Regions from separate parts of the Streptomyces sp. NPDC096193 genome, predicted to be linked through region 2. Evidence: riboswitches for the same ligand, from Rfam matches in the RefSeq annotation. Region 2 holds a riboswitch; the other holds the start of a gene.
What was found. Region 2 has a riboswitch for S-adenosylmethionine ahead of thrC (threonine synthase). Riboswitches for the same ligand answer to the same signal wherever they lie in the genome.
Positions count from the first base shown of each region.

Region 1: linked by a shared signal. The riboswitch ahead of ABTX78_RS29950 (aminotransferase class V-fold PLP-dependent enzyme) and the one ahead of thrC (threonine synthase) in region 2 are both predicted to bind S-adenosylmethionine.

Region 1 is NZ_JBEOSJ010000027.1:37,425-45,008, reverse strand. Features, by position in the region: gene qcrB (cytochrome bc1 complex cytochrome b subunit) at 1-253, shown strand, start outside; gene trpD (anthranilate phosphoribosyltransferase) at 413-1,483, shown strand; SAM riboswitch class IV at 1,591-1,708, shown strand; gene ABTX78_RS29950 (aminotransferase class V-fold PLP-dependent enzyme) at 1,885-3,333, shown strand; gene ABTX78_RS29945 (Lrp/AsnC family transcriptional regulator) at 3,421-3,702, opposite strand; gene ABTX78_RS29940 (rhomboid family intramembrane serine protease) at 3,699-4,424, opposite strand; gene ABTX78_RS29935 (hypothetical protein) at 4,612-4,854, shown strand; gene ABTX78_RS29930 (NYN domain-containing protein) at 4,890-6,251, shown strand; gene ABTX78_RS29925 (C40 family peptidase) at 6,570-7,584, shown strand, end outside.
Region 2 is NZ_JBEOSJ010000041.1:25,201-32,784, reverse strand. Features, by position in the region: gene ABTX78_RS34275 (alpha/beta hydrolase) at 1-167, opposite strand, end outside; gene groL (chaperonin GroEL) at 391-2,013, opposite strand; gene ABTX78_RS34265 (cold-shock protein) at 2,399-2,602, opposite strand; gene ABTX78_RS34260 (MoaD/ThiS family protein) at 3,037-3,312, opposite strand; gene thrC (threonine synthase) at 3,343-4,626, opposite strand; SAM riboswitch class I at 4,644-4,812, opposite strand; gene ABTX78_RS34250 (glucosyl-3-phosphoglycerate synthase) at 4,928-5,869, shown strand; gene ABTX78_RS34245 (hypothetical protein) at 5,908-6,165, shown strand; gene ABTX78_RS34240 (alpha,alpha-trehalose-phosphate synthase (UDP-forming)) at 6,225-7,584, shown strand, end outside.

The sequences.
Region 1 (7,584 bases), on a different contig from region 2:
GCCGCACGGTGAGTTCGTCGAGGTCCACGAGCCGCTCAGCCAGAGCGAGCTGCACGCGCTCACCGCGCACGAGCAGTACAAGCCCGCGGAGCTCGGTCCGGAGACGGACGAGAACGGTGTCCGGCGCAAGCTCTCGGCCGCCCAGAAGCTGCGGGTCAAGCTCAGCAAGTCCTACTACGGCGAGGAGAACCAGATCCCCAAGCCGAGGCCCGAGGAGTTCAAGGAGATCAGCAGCGGCCACGGCCACCACTGATCGCCTGAAGCGAGTGCATCGCCGCCACAGCGCCGGAGACACCTCCCGGCAGTAGCAGGTGAAGGGCCCTGTCCATTCGTCGGACGGGGCCCTTCGCCGTCTCCGGGGCTGGATAGGGTGGACGCATTCCCTTATCGGCTGTGGACCCAGGAGTGGACCATGAACGTTGTGACCCCGGTCGGCGGCGACAGCGTGGCGGCTCACTCCTGGCCGAGTGTGCTGAACGCGCTGCTCGACAACCGCGACCAGAGCGCGGACGCGACCGCCTGGGCGATGGACCGCATCCTCAGCGGCGAGGCGACGAACGCCCAGATCGCCGGGTTCGCGGTCGCGCTGCGGGCGAAGGGCGAGACGGTCGAGGAGATCTCCGGCCTCGTGCGCACCATGTACGCGCACGCGAACCTGATCCAGGTGCCCGGCCGCAGCGTCGACATCGTCGGCACGGGCGGCGACGGGGCCAAGACGGTGAACATCTCCACGATGTCGGCCATCGTCGTGGCCGGCACCGGAGCCAAGGTCGTCAAGCACGGAAACCGCGCGGCCTCGTCCGCGAGCGGCGCGTCCGACGTGCTGGAGAAGCTCGGCGTCAATCTCCAGCTGACCCCGCAGCGGGTGGCCGAGGTCGCGGAGGAGGCGGGCATCACCTTCTGCTTCGCCGTGAAGTTCCACCCCGCCCTGCGGCATGTGGCCGCGGCGCGCAAGGAGCTGGGCATCCGCACCACGTTCAACTTCCTCGGACCGCTGACCAATCCGGCACAGGTCGGGGCGCAGGCCACCGGGGTCGCGGACGCACGGATGGCGCCCATCATGGCCGGGGTGCTCGCCGAGCGCGGCTCGTCGGCACTGGTCTTCCGCGGCGACGACGGCCTGGACGAGCTGACGACGACCGCCACCTCTCGGGTGTGGGTCGTTCGCGACGGCGAGGTGCGCGAAGAGGCGTTCGACCCGCGGGACATCGGCATCGACCTGGTGCCGGTGGAGGCGCTGCGCGGCGCCGACGCCTCGTACAACGCCGATGTGGCGAGACGGCTGCTCGGCGGGGAGACCGGGCCGGTCCGGGACGCCGTCCTGCTGAACTCGGCGGCCGCCCTGGTGGCGCTGGACCCGACGGACGGCACGCTCAACGAACAGTTGGCGGCAGGGGTCGCCCAGGCCGCCAAGGCCATCGACTCGGGGGCGGCGAACGACGCGCTCCAGCGCTGGGTGGCCGCCACCAACAGCCAGGGCTGATCCGGCGAGGGGCCGGCAGCACCGATCGATACGTCACGCGAGGGCGCGGTCCGGATGGTGGACCGCGCCCTTGCGGCGTCCGCGAGGTATGGCAGGATGCTCTCCAAGGTCATGAGTGACAGCGATTACGGCCCCGGCCCGCTGTCCGGCAACCCTCCGTCCGTGGCGGGGTGCCCCGGGTGAAGACCAGGCCGCAGGCAGCGAGGTCTGTGGCAAGCGCGGACCCCTGCACACCCTGGGGTCCTGGTCCTCAAGGGAGCAGTCTCGTGAGCAAGCGAATGCGATAGGGCGTACAGCCCCTTCTTCAGCACACCCTCCGCACGGTGTCCGCCGTGTGTCGAGGTCCCCGCACCGCCGGGTTCTTGAAGCCGATTTCGCCTTTCCTGCCGGGAGATACCGCCATGTCCGCACGCCTGAACACCGCCATCGCTCCTGCCGCCTCCGGCCCCTCCTCGGACACGGTCGTCGCCGCCGCCGGGTCCGAACCCTGCTGTGCCGAGCCGCTGCCGGTCCTCGGCCGCGATGTGACGGTCCCGCTCGTGACCGGCGGCGAGGTCACCTACGCGGCCCTCGACTACGCGGCCAGCGCACCGGCGCTTCAGCGCGTGTGGGACGACGTCGCCGCGTACGCCCCCTACTACGGCAGCGTCCACCGTGGTGCCGGGTACCTCTCGCAGCTGTCCACCGACCTCTTCGAGAACAGCCGCGCCACGGTCGCCGGTTTCCTCGACTGCCGCGAAGGCGACCAGGTCGTCTTCACCCGGTCCACCACCGACTCGCTGAACCTGCTGGCGTCCGCGCTGCCCGCGGACTGCCGCGTCTTCGTCTTCGAGACCGAGCACCACGCCTCGCTGCTGCCCTGGGGTGATGCGCGGGTGACGTATCTGAACGCGCCGCGCACCCACGCCGAGGCGGTACGGACGCTGGAGGAGGCTCTCGCCGGCCGCGACCCTTCCCCTCGCTCTTCGAGCTGGGGAGACCCCAGCGGCCCGGCGCTGGTCTGCGTGACCGGAGCGTCCAATGTGACGGGTGAACTGTGGCCGGTGAAGGAGCTCGCGGAGGTGGCGCACGCCCACGGCGCGCGGATCGTCCTGGACGCGGCGCAGCTCGCCCCGCACCACGCCGTCTCGGTGCGGGACCTGGACGTCGACTGGGTGGCCTTCTCCGGGCACAAGCTGTACGCGCCGTTCGGCTCGGGCGTGCTCGCCGGCCGTGCGGACTGGCTGCAGGAGGCGGAGCCCTACCTCGCGGGCGGCGGTGCGTCGCGCAAGGTGGCGCGGCGTGCGGACGGCGGGGTCGACGTCGAGTGGCACACGACGGCCGCGCGCCACGAGGCGGGCTCGCCCAACGTCATCGGCGTCTACTCCATCGCCTCGGCCTGCAAGGCGCTCACCGACGCCGGCTTCGAGAACCTGGTCGCCCGTGAGCAGCATCTGGTCGACCGGGTCCGGGCGGGCCTGGCCGCGGTTCCGGAGGTCAAGGTGCTGTCGCTGTTCGGCGACGACGCACCGCGGGTGGGCGTCATCTCCTTCGTGGTGGAGGGGTGGAACAGCTCGCACTTCGCGGCCGCCCTGTCGGCGGAGTACGGCATCGGGGTGCGCGACGGCCTGTTCTGCGCCCATCCGCTGGTCCGCACCCTGCTGGGCAGTGCCCCGCAGGACCCGGGCGAGTGCGGCGCCCCGGAGGCCCGGCCGGGCGAGGTCTCGCTCAACGCGATCCGGGTGAGCTTCGGTGCCGGGACGCCCGACGAGCACGTGGAGCGCTTCGTCGGCGCGGTGAAGGAGCTGGTGCGCGAGGGCGCGAAGTGGCAGTACCGCACGGAGGACGGCCGCTGCGTGCCCGCCGTCTGAGACCGGCCACGACAGAAGCCCGCGCCGAGAGGCGCGGGCTTCTTCGTGTTCCGGGGCCCGTCCCCTGGTCGCAGTGGCCGACGGGCGCTAGGAGTCCAGACCGATCGCGAACGCCGCCTCCAGGTCGTGCTGCGAGTACGTACGGAACGCGACGTGCGTGTCCGTGCCCTCGACACCCTGGATCTTGCTGATACGGCCGGGGATCACATCCGCCAGGTCGTCGTGCTTCGCCACGCGGACCATGGCGATCAGGTCGTAGGTGCCCGTGACGGAGAAGACCTCGCTGACGCTGTCCAGCGCCGCGATGGACTCCGCGATCTCCGGAATGCGGTCCACGCTGGTCTTGATGAGCACGATCGCAGTGATCACGGCTGGCTTTCTCCCTCGGTGGCCGCTGCTGGGGCCTTCACTCTAGCCGGACGCCGGAACCGTCCCCAGGCATAGAGGAACCCGGTGCCGAACCCCACCACATGCGCGAGGTAGGCGACCCCGGGGCCGCCCTGACCGGCCCCCGACACGGCCAGCCACTGGAGGACGAACCAGAAGATCAGCACGATCCAGGCCGGGAAGCGCAGCGGCAGGAAGAAGAGGAAAGGGAAGAGACTGGTGACCCGGGCCTTCGGGAAGAGGAGAAGGAAGGCGCCGAGCACCCCCGAGATCGCCCCGGACGCTCCCACCAGGGTCTGCCCGGACTCGGCGTTGGCCGCCGCGTAGGCGAGCAGGGCGAAGGCGCCGGTGCCCAGGTAGAACAGGGCGAACTCCAGCGGCCCCATGCGTTCCTCCACCATCGCGCCGAAGACGTAGAGGAAGAGCAGGTTGCCGAGCAGGTGCAGCCAGTTCCCGTGCACGAAGAGCGCGGTGAACGGCGTGAGCAGCGTGTCCGGGGAGCCGGTCATCAGCTGGGCCGGGATCACGCCCCAACGCTCGAAGTACGCGCTCTGCGCCGCGAGCCACGCGTCACCCGTGCCGTACGACGGGTTCAGCCCCGAGACCGGGCTGATGAGGAAGACCGCGCAGCAGACGGCGATCAGGCCGTACGTCACCGAGGGCCCGGCCACCACACCCCGTACCGCCCTGCGCCAACCGATCATGGACAGAGCATGGCGTAGCGGGCCGGAACGGTACAGAGTGCCTCGCCGTGCCGTTGGGTACCCTCCCCGAGCTCCGCTCCGCGTGAGCAGGGGATGCCCCCGAGCCCGTAGGGTTACAGGGAGTACATCCGCAGTTCGACGGCGCACCGCGGCACCCGCATCCGCACGACGAAACGAGGACGGAACGATGACGACGGTTCCCTCGCCGACGGACCAGACCCGCTGGCGCTGCACGCTCTGCGGGAACCTCACCCGCTTCGACGTCACGCGTTCGTCGAAGGTCGTGGAGTACGTCCATCTGGACCTGGCCGGAGAACCGACCGTCGAAGAGCGTGACGTGGTCAGTGAGACCATCGAGTCGGTGCGCTGCCGCTGGTGCAACGCGGTGGACAAGATCGAGCTGGTGGACAGGCCGGGCGCCGCCTCCTGAGGGAGTGGCCCGAACGGGTAGTGGGGTGACGGATCGTGGAGCAGCCTGACAGCGGCGCCGAGCCGGCCGGTGCGGCCGGTGGCGCCGCAGAGGCGCTCGACCGGCCGTTGCCGGAAGGTGTGCGGCGCCGGGTCGTGGGGCTGGTCTCGGACGCCTTCGGTGGGCTCACCGTCGCGGAACTGCCCGCCCAATTGCGGCAGTACGCCCGTTTCACCCCCTCCCGCCGCGCCAAGTTCGCGGGCAACGCGATGGCCGCAGCCCTGGAGAGCGACCCCGTCTTCCGGCAGCGCATCGCCGAACGGCTCACACAGGCGCAGCCCGAACTGTGTGGGGCGTTGACGGCGGGATCGCCGCCCGCGGCGGCCGATCCACTCGACGTGGCGGCCGCCGCCTACGTTCTGCGGCCCACCGGATGGGTGAAACTTGTCGCCGCCGCCGGCGAGGAGGCGCAACGCGCCGACGCCGAGCGTGCGGACGAGGCCGGCCGGCGCGAACTGGAGCGGCTGCGTGAGGAACTGGTCGAGGCGCGTGGGCTGACCAAGAGCGAGACCGAACGGCTGCGCAGCGAGCTGGAGACGGTCCGCAAGGAAGCCGAATCGCTTCGCCGCAAGCTGCGCAGCGCCCAGAGCGATGTCAAGCGCGGTGAGGCCGCGCTGCGCCGGGTGAACGCCGAGATCGACACCATCAGGTCCGAGGCCGCGGCCCAGGTCTCGGCCGCCGAGAGCGAGAGCAGGCGCCTCAAGGCACGTCTGGGCGAGGCGGAGGCGGCGGTCGAGGCCGGACGCCGTGCCGCCCGTGAGGGGCGCTCCGTCGAGGACATGCGGCTGCGGCTGCTGCTGGACACCGTGCTGGAGTCCGCGCAGGGGCTGCGCCGTGAACTGGCCCTGCCGCCCGCGTCCGTTCATCCCGCGGACACGGTCGACGCGGTCGAGCCCGGACGGATGTCGCCCAAGGACATCGCGGCCCGCGCACTGTCGGAGACCGACCCCGCGCTGCTCGACCAACTGCTCGCGCTGCCGCAGGCGCATCTCGTCGTCGACGGCTACAACGTCACCAAGACCGGGTATCCGACGATGCCGCTGGAGAAGCAGCGGCTGCGGCTGCTCGGCGGGCTCTCCATGCTCGCGGCGCAGACCGGGGCCGAGATCACCTGTGTCTTCGACGGGGCCGAGCTGGCAGCCCCGGTGCTGCTGGCACCGCCGCGCGGCGTGCGGGTGCTGTTCTCCAAGCCGGGTGTGACGGCCGACGAACTGATCCGCCAGCTGGTGCGCGCGGAGCCGCCCGGCCGGCCCGTCGTGGTGGTCTCCACCGACCGCGAGGTCGCCGACGGTGTGGCGAAGGCGGGAGCCAGGCCGGTCGCGTCCGTTTTGTTGCTGAAGCGGCTTTCGCGAGTCTGAGCAACTGGCGTACTCATTGCGCCCATTCGCACCACTGTCGGTGGAACGTTGCGTCAAGTGGCAATCACAACGCGTGTGATGTGAGTAAAGAATGCTCTCCGCGCCAAACATTTTTCCCGACAGGATTTGAAGTGATCACAAGAAGGTCACTAAGGTCAGGCCTCGAACCTTCGCGCGGTTGATCACCCACCCGGGGTGACAGCGAAGGAACCGCCACTTTCTGCGCACTTCGGCTTGTTCCGGGGGAGCTGTGTGCGCAGAGCCGGGGTTGACCCCCCACTGCCCGGTAGGCGGCTGAGGAAGAAGGAGCTCGCCCGCGTGGCGTCCCACCGTCGTCCCAAGCAGCCGAGCCGCACCCGCGTGACCGTGCTCACCGCGACCGCGGCAGCGGCCGTCGCCCTCACTTCCCAGGCCGCCCAGGCCGATCCGAAGCCGAGCAAGAGCGACGTCAAGGAAAAGGTCGACAAGCTCTACGAGGAGGCCGAGAAGGCCACCGAGAAGTACAACGGCGCCAAGGAGCAGCAGGACAAGCTCCAGAAGCAGGTCGACGCCATCCAGGACAAGGTCGCCCGCGGTCAGGACGAGCTCAACACCCTGCGGGACGGCCTCGGTTCGGTGGCCAGCGCCCAGTACCGCTCCGGCGGCATCGACCCGGCCGTACAGCTCTTCCTCTCCTCGGACCCGGACAGCTACCTCGACAAGGCCTCCGCGCTGGACCAGCTCGGCGCCAAGCAGACCGAGGCGCTCACCGAGATCCAGACCAAGCAGCGCACCCTCGCGCAGCAGCGCCAGGAAGCCCAGAGCAAGCTCGGCGACCTGGCGGACACGCGCAAGCAGCTCGGCACGAAGAAGAAGGAAGTCCAGTCGAAGCTCGCGTCCGCGCAGAAGCTGCTGAACTCCCTGAGCGCGCAGGAGCGTGCCTCCCTCGCCGCCGACGAGACCCGCGCCGACCGGGCGAGCGAGCGGGTGGACCTCGGTGCCGCGGTGCCCGCCTCGCAGCGCGCGTCCGCCGCGTTCGCGGCCGCCCAGAGCAAGATCGGTACGCCGTACGTCTACGGCGCCTCCGGCCCCAACTCCTTCGACTGCTCCGGCCTCACCTCCTGGGCGTTCGCCCAGGCCGGTGTCGGCATACCGCGCACCTCGCAGTCGCAGGCCAACGCCGGCACCCGGATCTACTCCCAGAGCGCCCTCAAGCAGGGCGACCTGGTGATCTTCTACGGCGACCTGCACCACGTCGGCTTCTACGCGGGCAACGGCCAGGTGCTGCACGCGCCGCGGAGCGGAACCAACGTGCGCTACGAGTCCATCAACAACATGCCCTTCCAGTTCGGCG
Region 2 (7,584 bases):
GGGTCGAGTCCCGTGCCGGTGCATTTCTCCCAGCGGACTGCCGGGTCCGGTCGGGGAGTCGAGGCCGACGCGGGCGCCGGGAGGGCGAGGAGTGTCGTCGCCAGGACCGGAAGGGTGAGCGCCGCCGCGGTGAAGCCGGATGTCGTCGTACTGCCGAGGATTCGCATGTGATGACCCTCGCGGAACCGGCGTCCGGCTCCCACGGTGCCTCCTGGCCTGTTCCCAGGGGGGTTTGCCCCACCCGGGTCATGGGGCCCTCCGCTCCGGCCCGGCCGTACGGCCCACCGCGCCGCCCGGCGTTTTGGCGTGCCCGGGAACGCCCGAGGGCGGCACCCCCTGGGAGTAGGGGTGCCGCCCTCGGTCAGGACGGTCGATCAACCTGTCGGTCGATCAGAAGTCCATGTCACCGCCCGGCATGCCGCCCGGAGCGGCCGCGGAGGCCTTCTCCGGCTTGTCGGCGATGACGGCCTCGGTGGTCAGGAACAGCGCCGCGATGGAGGCCGCGTTCTGCAGGGCAGAGCGGGTCACCTTGGCGGGGTCGATGATGCCTTCGGCGATCATGTCGACGTACTCACCGGTCGCGGCGTTCAGGCCGTGGCCGACGGGCAGGTTGCGCACCTTCTCGACGATGACGCCACCCTCGAGACCACCGTTGACGGCGATCTGCTTGAGCGGGGCCTCCAGCGCGAGCTTCACGGCGTTGGCGCCGGTCGCCTCGTCGCCCGAGAGCTCGAGCTTCTCGAAGACCGAGGAAGCCTGGAGCAGAGCCACGCCACCACCGGCGACGATGCCCTCCTCGACGGCGGCCTTGGCGTTGCGCACCGCGTCCTCGATGCGGTGCTTGCGCTCCTTGAGCTCGACCTCGGTCGCGGCACCGGCCTTGATGACGGCCACGCCGCCGGCCAGCTTCGCGAGGCGCTCCTGGAGCTTCTCGCGGTCGTAGTCCGAGTCGCTGTTCTCGATCTCGGCACGGATCTGGTTGACGCGACCCTGGACCTGGTCGCTGTCACCGGCACCGTCGACGATCGTGGTCTCGTCCTTGGTGATGACGACCTTGCGGGCGCGGCCCAGCAGGTCCAGGCCGGCGTTCTCGAGCTTGAGGCCGACCTCCTCGGAGATGACCGTGCCGCCCGTGAGGATGGCGATGTCGTTCAGCATCGCCTTGCGGCGGTCGCCGAAGCCCGGGGCCTTGACGGCGACGGACTTGAACGTGCCACGGATCTTGTTGACGACCAGGGTGGACAGGGCCTCGCCCTCGACGTCCTCCGCGATGATCAGCAGCGGCTTGCCGGACTGCATGACCTTCTCGAGCAGCGGAAGGAGGTCCTTCACGTTGCCGATCTTGGAGTTGACGATCAGGATGTACGGGTCGTCGAGCGACGCCTCCATACGCTCCATGTCGGTGGCGAAGTACGCCGAGATGTAGCCCTTGTCGAAGCGCATACCCTCGGTGAGCTCCAGCTCCAGACCGAAGGTCTGGGACTCCTCGACGGTGATGACGCCTTCCTTGCCGACCTTGTCCATCGCCTCGGCGATGAGCTCGCCGATCTGGGTGTCGGCGGCGGAGATGGAGGCCGTCGAAGCGATCTGCTCCTTGGTCTCCACGTCCTTGGCCTGCTCCAGCAGGGCGCCGGAGACGGCCTCGACGGCACGCTCGATGCCACGCTTGAGGGCCATCGGGTTGGCGCCGGCCGCCACGTTGCGCAGGCCCTCGCGGACGAGCGCCTGGGCGAGGACGGTCGCGGTGGTCGTACCGTCACCGGCGACGTCGTCCGTCTTCTTGGCGACTTCCTTGACCAGCTCGGCGCCGATCTTCTCGTACGGGTCCTCGAGCTCGATCTCCTTGGCGATGGAAACACCATCGTTGGTGATCGTGGGGGCGCCCCACTTCTTCTCGAGGACGACGTTGCGACCCTTGGGGCCAAGGGTGACCTTGACGGCGTCGGCGAGCTGGTTCATCCCGCGCTCGAGACCGCGCCGTGCCTCCTCGTCGAACGCGATGATCTTGGCCATGTGAAGTGGTCCTCCCGGACTTGGGGGTCCCCCCGCGCCCGCAGGGCTAACGGGGGAGGATTGCTTCCGGACCGCGCAGGCGCCCGCGACGGACGGTCTGAGAGCCGTGCGGTTCCTTGCCCCGACGACCCTCGGACCTCGCCGGCCCGATCCTCAAAGTTGTCACTCTCACCTGCAGAGTGCTAACGCCAATGATTAGCACTCGACCCCGTCGAGTGCAAGCGGCTTCGAAGAAGCCCCGGCGAGGCGTGGCGGTCGGGCGACGGGCGGGAGCGCGCGGCTCCGGGAGATCCGGGACGGCACGCACGAGGGGCCCGCCTCCCTGGTGGGATGCGGGCCCCTCGTGAGTGCCGCGTGAGTGCGTCGGTGGCCGATCGCGCCGAGATCAGACGGCGAGCTTGACCATGTCCGCCTGCGGACCCTTCTGGCCCTGCGAGATCTCGAATTCGACTCGCTGACCCTCCTCCAGGGTGCGGTAGCCGTCCATCTGGATCGCGCTGTAGTGGACGAAAACATCCGCACCACCGTCGACCGCGATGAAGCCGTACCCCTTCTCCGCGTTGAACCACTTGACGGTGCCCTGAGCCATGCCTAACTCCCCTATTACTGGCCCTTGCACAGGACCGCACTTCGCGGACCCGGGTCATACCTCACCGCCGAGAATTCCCTCCGCCAGAGGTGGAAGGAGGCCCTCGGGATGTGCGCCGGAACGCGTCGACCGCGGCTGAATGTATCTGTCCAACTGCCCTCTGCAACAGGTCAATCGGACGAGAAATCTGGGCGCGCGGGAACGGACCTTTGACGCTAATTCAAGAAGATCCAGGGCAACTCGGGCCCGGCAAATGACACTTAAGAGGCATTTTGCTCGCCCACATTGGCCGCTTCTTGTCGCGCCAGGGCGCATTCTCATATGCGGCGGGCACGGGCAGCGGCGGGGACTTCCCCAACTGTACCGCGCTCAACCATGCAGAATTGCCCCCTCCGCTTCTCTCGCGGAGGGGGCAACAGCGGTGACGGTGCGTATCAGCCGCCGGCGACGGCGGGGATGATCGAAATGCCGACGCCGTCGGGCGTGGCGGTCTGCAGACCCTGCTCGAAACGGACGTCGTCGTCGTTGACGTAGACGTTCACGAAGCGGCGCAGCTTGCCCTGGTCGTCCAGGACACGGGCGGCGATACCGGTGTGGTTCTTCTCCAGGTCGGCGATGACCTCGGAGAGCGTCGCGCCCTCCGCCGGGACCTCGGCCTGGCCGCCCGTGTACGTGCGGAGGATGGTGGGGATGCGGACGTTGACGCTCATGCTGCGTGCCTTCCTTGAGTCTCGGGGGTGTCAGCCGGCCAGGCCGGCGTCGCGGAACGCGCCCAGGCTCGGGCGGATGATCGCGCTGGGGCCGGTGGTCGGGGCGACCGCGTCCAGGGTCTTGAGACCGTCACCGGTGTTGAGCACGACGGTGGTGAGCGCCGGGTCGAGCACGCCCGCCTCCAGCAGCTTCCGCGTCACACCCACGGTCACGCCACCCGCCGTCTCGGCGAAGATGCCCTCGGTGCGGGCCAGCAGCTTGATCGCGTCGACGATCTGCTCGTCGGTGACGTCCTCCACGAAACCGCCCGTGCGGCGCGCGATGTCCAGGACGTACGGGCCGTCGGCGGGGTTGCCGATCGCGAGCGACTTGGCGATGGTGTTCGGCTTCTGCGGGCGGACCACGTCGTGCCCGGCCTTGAAGGCGGTCGACACCGGCGAGCAGCCCTCGGCCTGGGCGCCGAAGATCTTGTAGGGCCTGTCCTCGACCAGACCGAGCCTGATCAGCTCCTGGAGACCCTTGTCGATCTTCGTGAGCTGCGAGCCCGAGGCGATCGGGATGACGATCTGGTCCGGCAGCTTCCAGCCGAGCTGTTCGCAGATCTCGTAGGCGAGGGTCTTGGAGCCCTCTCCGTAATACGGCCGAAGATTGACGTTGACAAAGCCCCAGCCCTCACCGAGCGGGTCGCCGATGAGTTCGGAGCAGAAGCGGTTGACGTCGTCGTAGTTGCCCTCGATACCGACCAGCTCGCCGCCGTACACCGCGGCCATGACGACCTTGCCCTGCTCCAGGTCGTGCGGGATGAACACGCAGGAGCGGAAGCCGGCGCGCGCGGCGGCGGCGCCGACCGCGCCCGCGAGGTTGCCGGTGGAGGAGCAGGAGAGCGTGGTGAAACCGAAGGCACGGGCGGCCTCGACGGCGATCGCGACGACGCGGTCCTTGAAGGAGTGCGTCGGGTTGCCGGAGTCGTCCTTGATGTGCAGACCGCCGGTCACGCCCAGCTCACGGGCGAGGTTGTCGGCCTTGACGAGCTTGGTGAAGCCGGGGTTGATGTTCGGCTTCCCGGCCACATCGGCCGGCACGGGCAGCAGCGGGGCGTACCGCCAGATGTTGTCCGGACCCGCCTCGATCCGCTTCCGCAGGCCTTCGGGGTCGCCGCTCGGAAGGTCGTAGGCGACTTCCAGCGGCCCGAAACACGAGGCACAGGCAAAGATCGGGCCGAGTTCGAAACGCTCCCCGCATTCGCGGCACGAGAGCGCCGCGGCCGGTCCCAGGTCGACGGGGGTGGTGCTGGCGACAGTCTGCACAGCCATGGTGGCGAGGCCCTTTCTCCTCATCTTCCTCGTGACGCATTTCGTCACGAGACGGACTTGGCACCTTCCCTAGCCGGGAGCCTCGCGGGTTGCTGCCACGTCTCGTGGACGGGCGCGCAACGGAGACCGGCTGGAGGGTTGCCGGGGCTTCAACGGGCCGTATCCCTCTGCCCCTCTGGATGAGCGGTATTCGATTGTCGGCGTGGGCCCCCGGCATGCGACGGCCCCGCGCGTTGTTCAAGACTGTAACCGACACCCCGGACGGTTGAGACGGTCGTCCGATCCGCGAGATGGAGATCCTGTGCTGGAAGAGGTGGAGCGCTGGCTGTCCCGGCGGTCGTGGTCGGCGGCGGACCGCCCGGTGGACCGGCTGGTCACGGCCAAGCACGGCGCCACGGTCAGCGTGGTGCTCCCCGCCCTGAACGAGGAGGCGACGGTCGGGCAGATCGTCACCGTCATCCGGCGCGAGCTGATGTCCGGCCCCCTCCCCCTCGTCGACGACCTGGTGGTGATCGACTCGGGATCCACCGACCGTACGGGGGAGGTGGCCGCCGCCGCGGGCGCGCGGGTGGTCCACCGGGACGCGATCCTGCCCCACATCCCGGCCGTCCCCGGCAAGGGCGAGGTGCTGTGGCGCTCGCTGATGGTGACGCGGGGGGACATCGTCTGCTTCGTGGACGCGGACCTCAGGGAGTTCTCGGCCGACTTCGTGTCCGGGGCCGTCGGCCCGCTGCTGACCGAGCCCGACGTGCAGTTCGTGAAGGCGATGTACGACCGGCCGCTGGGCGACGTCGCGGGTCAGGGCGGCCGGGTGACGGAGCTGGTGGCACGCCCGCTGCTCAATCTGCACTGGCCACAGCTGGCCGGGTTCGTCCAGCCGCTGGGCGGCGAGTACGCGGCCCGCCGCGCGCTGCTGGAGCGGCTGCCCTTCCCCGTCGGATACGGCGTGGAACTGGGGCTTCTCGTCGACGCGCTGCACACCGTGGGCCTGGACGCGCTGGCGCAGGTGGACGTGGGAGAACGCCGGCACCGCCATCAGGACGGACAGGCGCTCGGCAGGATGGCGGCCGCGATCTACCGCACGGCGCAACTGAGGCTCTCCCGCGGGCACTTGGTGCGGCCCTCGCTGACGCAGTTCGAGCGGGGCTCGGACGGTTTCGTCCCGCGGACGCACGCGGTGGACACCGAGGAGCGCCCGCCGATGCGCGAGATCGGTGAGTATGCGGCGCGTCGCGCGGCATAACCGACGACATCCGGACATCTTGCATGAATATCGTACTTATGGATGCACAGTCTCCGGACGCACAGCGCAGCACGGGCTCCCGACGCGGCGCGCTCAGGTTCACCACGATGCTCGGCACGCTGGCCGTCGTCATCGCCACCACGGTCGGCATGGCACCGCCGGGCACCACGATCGCCGTCGCAGGGGGCGGCGGGCACAGCACGGAACGCCTGTGGCTGCTGGGCGGCCTCGCCCTCAGCCTCACCGCGGCCGGTGTCATCGCCGTCGCCGCCACCCGCGGACGCCGTAACCAGTGACAAGCGCAGCCGGGGCGTACGCACGTTTGAGGGATTACAGGACGGGCTAGGTTCGGCACATGGTCTCCGAGCATTCCGCTGCGCAGGTCCTCGTCGCGTCGAACCGCGGCCCCATCTCGTACACCCTGAAGGACGACGGGAGCCTCGACGCCAAACGCGGCGGCGGCGGCCTGGTCTCCGGACTGTCCGCCATCGGGTCGGAGGCGGACGCCCTGTGGGTGTGCGCCGCACTCGGCGACGGCGACCGCGAGGCGGTCCGGCGCGGCGAGGGCGCGGACGGGGTCCTGATGCTCGACATCGACGAGGCCGTCCACGCCGACGCCTACAACGGCATCGCGAACTCGGTGCTGTGGTTCGTCCACCACATGCTCTACCAGACCCCTCTGGAGCCGGCCTTCGACGCCGAGTTCCGCCGCCAGTGGGGCTCGTACGAGAGCTACAACCGGGCCTTCGCCGAGGCGCTGGCCGAGCACGCGGGCGAGGGCGCCGCGGTGCTGGTGCAGGACTACCACCTGGCGCTGGTGCCCGGCATGCTCCGCGAACTCCGCCCCGACCTGCGCATCGGCCACTTCTCCCACACCCCGTGGGCGCCGGTGGACTACTTCCGGATGCTGCCCGACGACATCGCCGAACAGCTGCTGTGGGGGATGCTCGGCGCCGACCGGCTGGGGTTCCTGACCTCGCGGTGGGCGACCGCGTTCCTGTCCTGCGCCGACCGGCTGGAGCAGGCGGCCGCGCACGTCCCGAGCGGCGGTCCCCGGCGGTACGTGGAGCACGCCCGCACCGGGCCGCATTCGGCGCGGACCACCGAGGTGGCCGTGCACGGACTCGGCGCCGACGCGGACTTCCTGCGGGCCCGCTCCCACCAGGCCGACGTCGACGAACGCATGGCCACCCTGCGCGAGCAGATCGGCCCGGACCGGAAGACGATCGTGCGGGTGGACCGCACCGAACTGTCCAAGAACATCGTCCGCGGGCTGCTCGCCTATCGGCATCTGCTCGACACCCGGCCCGAATGGCGCGGGCGCGTCGTCCACGTCGCCTTCGCCTACCCCTCCCGGCAGGACCTCGCGGTGTACCGCGACTACACCGCCGAGGTCCAGCGGGTCGCCGACGAGATCAACGCCGCGTACGGCACGGACGGCTGGACCCCGGTCGTCCTCCATGTCCAGGACGACTTCGCCCGCTCGCTGGCCGCCTACCGGCTGGCCGACGTCGCGCTCGTCAACCCCATCCGGGACGGCATGAACCTCGTCGCCAAGGAGATCCCGGTGGTCTCCGACGACGGCTGCGCGCTGGTGCTCTCCCGGGAGGCGGGCGCGCACGAGGAGCTCGGCGACGACGCGGTCACGGTCAATCCGTACGACGTGACCGGCACCGCCGACGCCCTCCACGAGGCACTGACCATGCCGCACGACG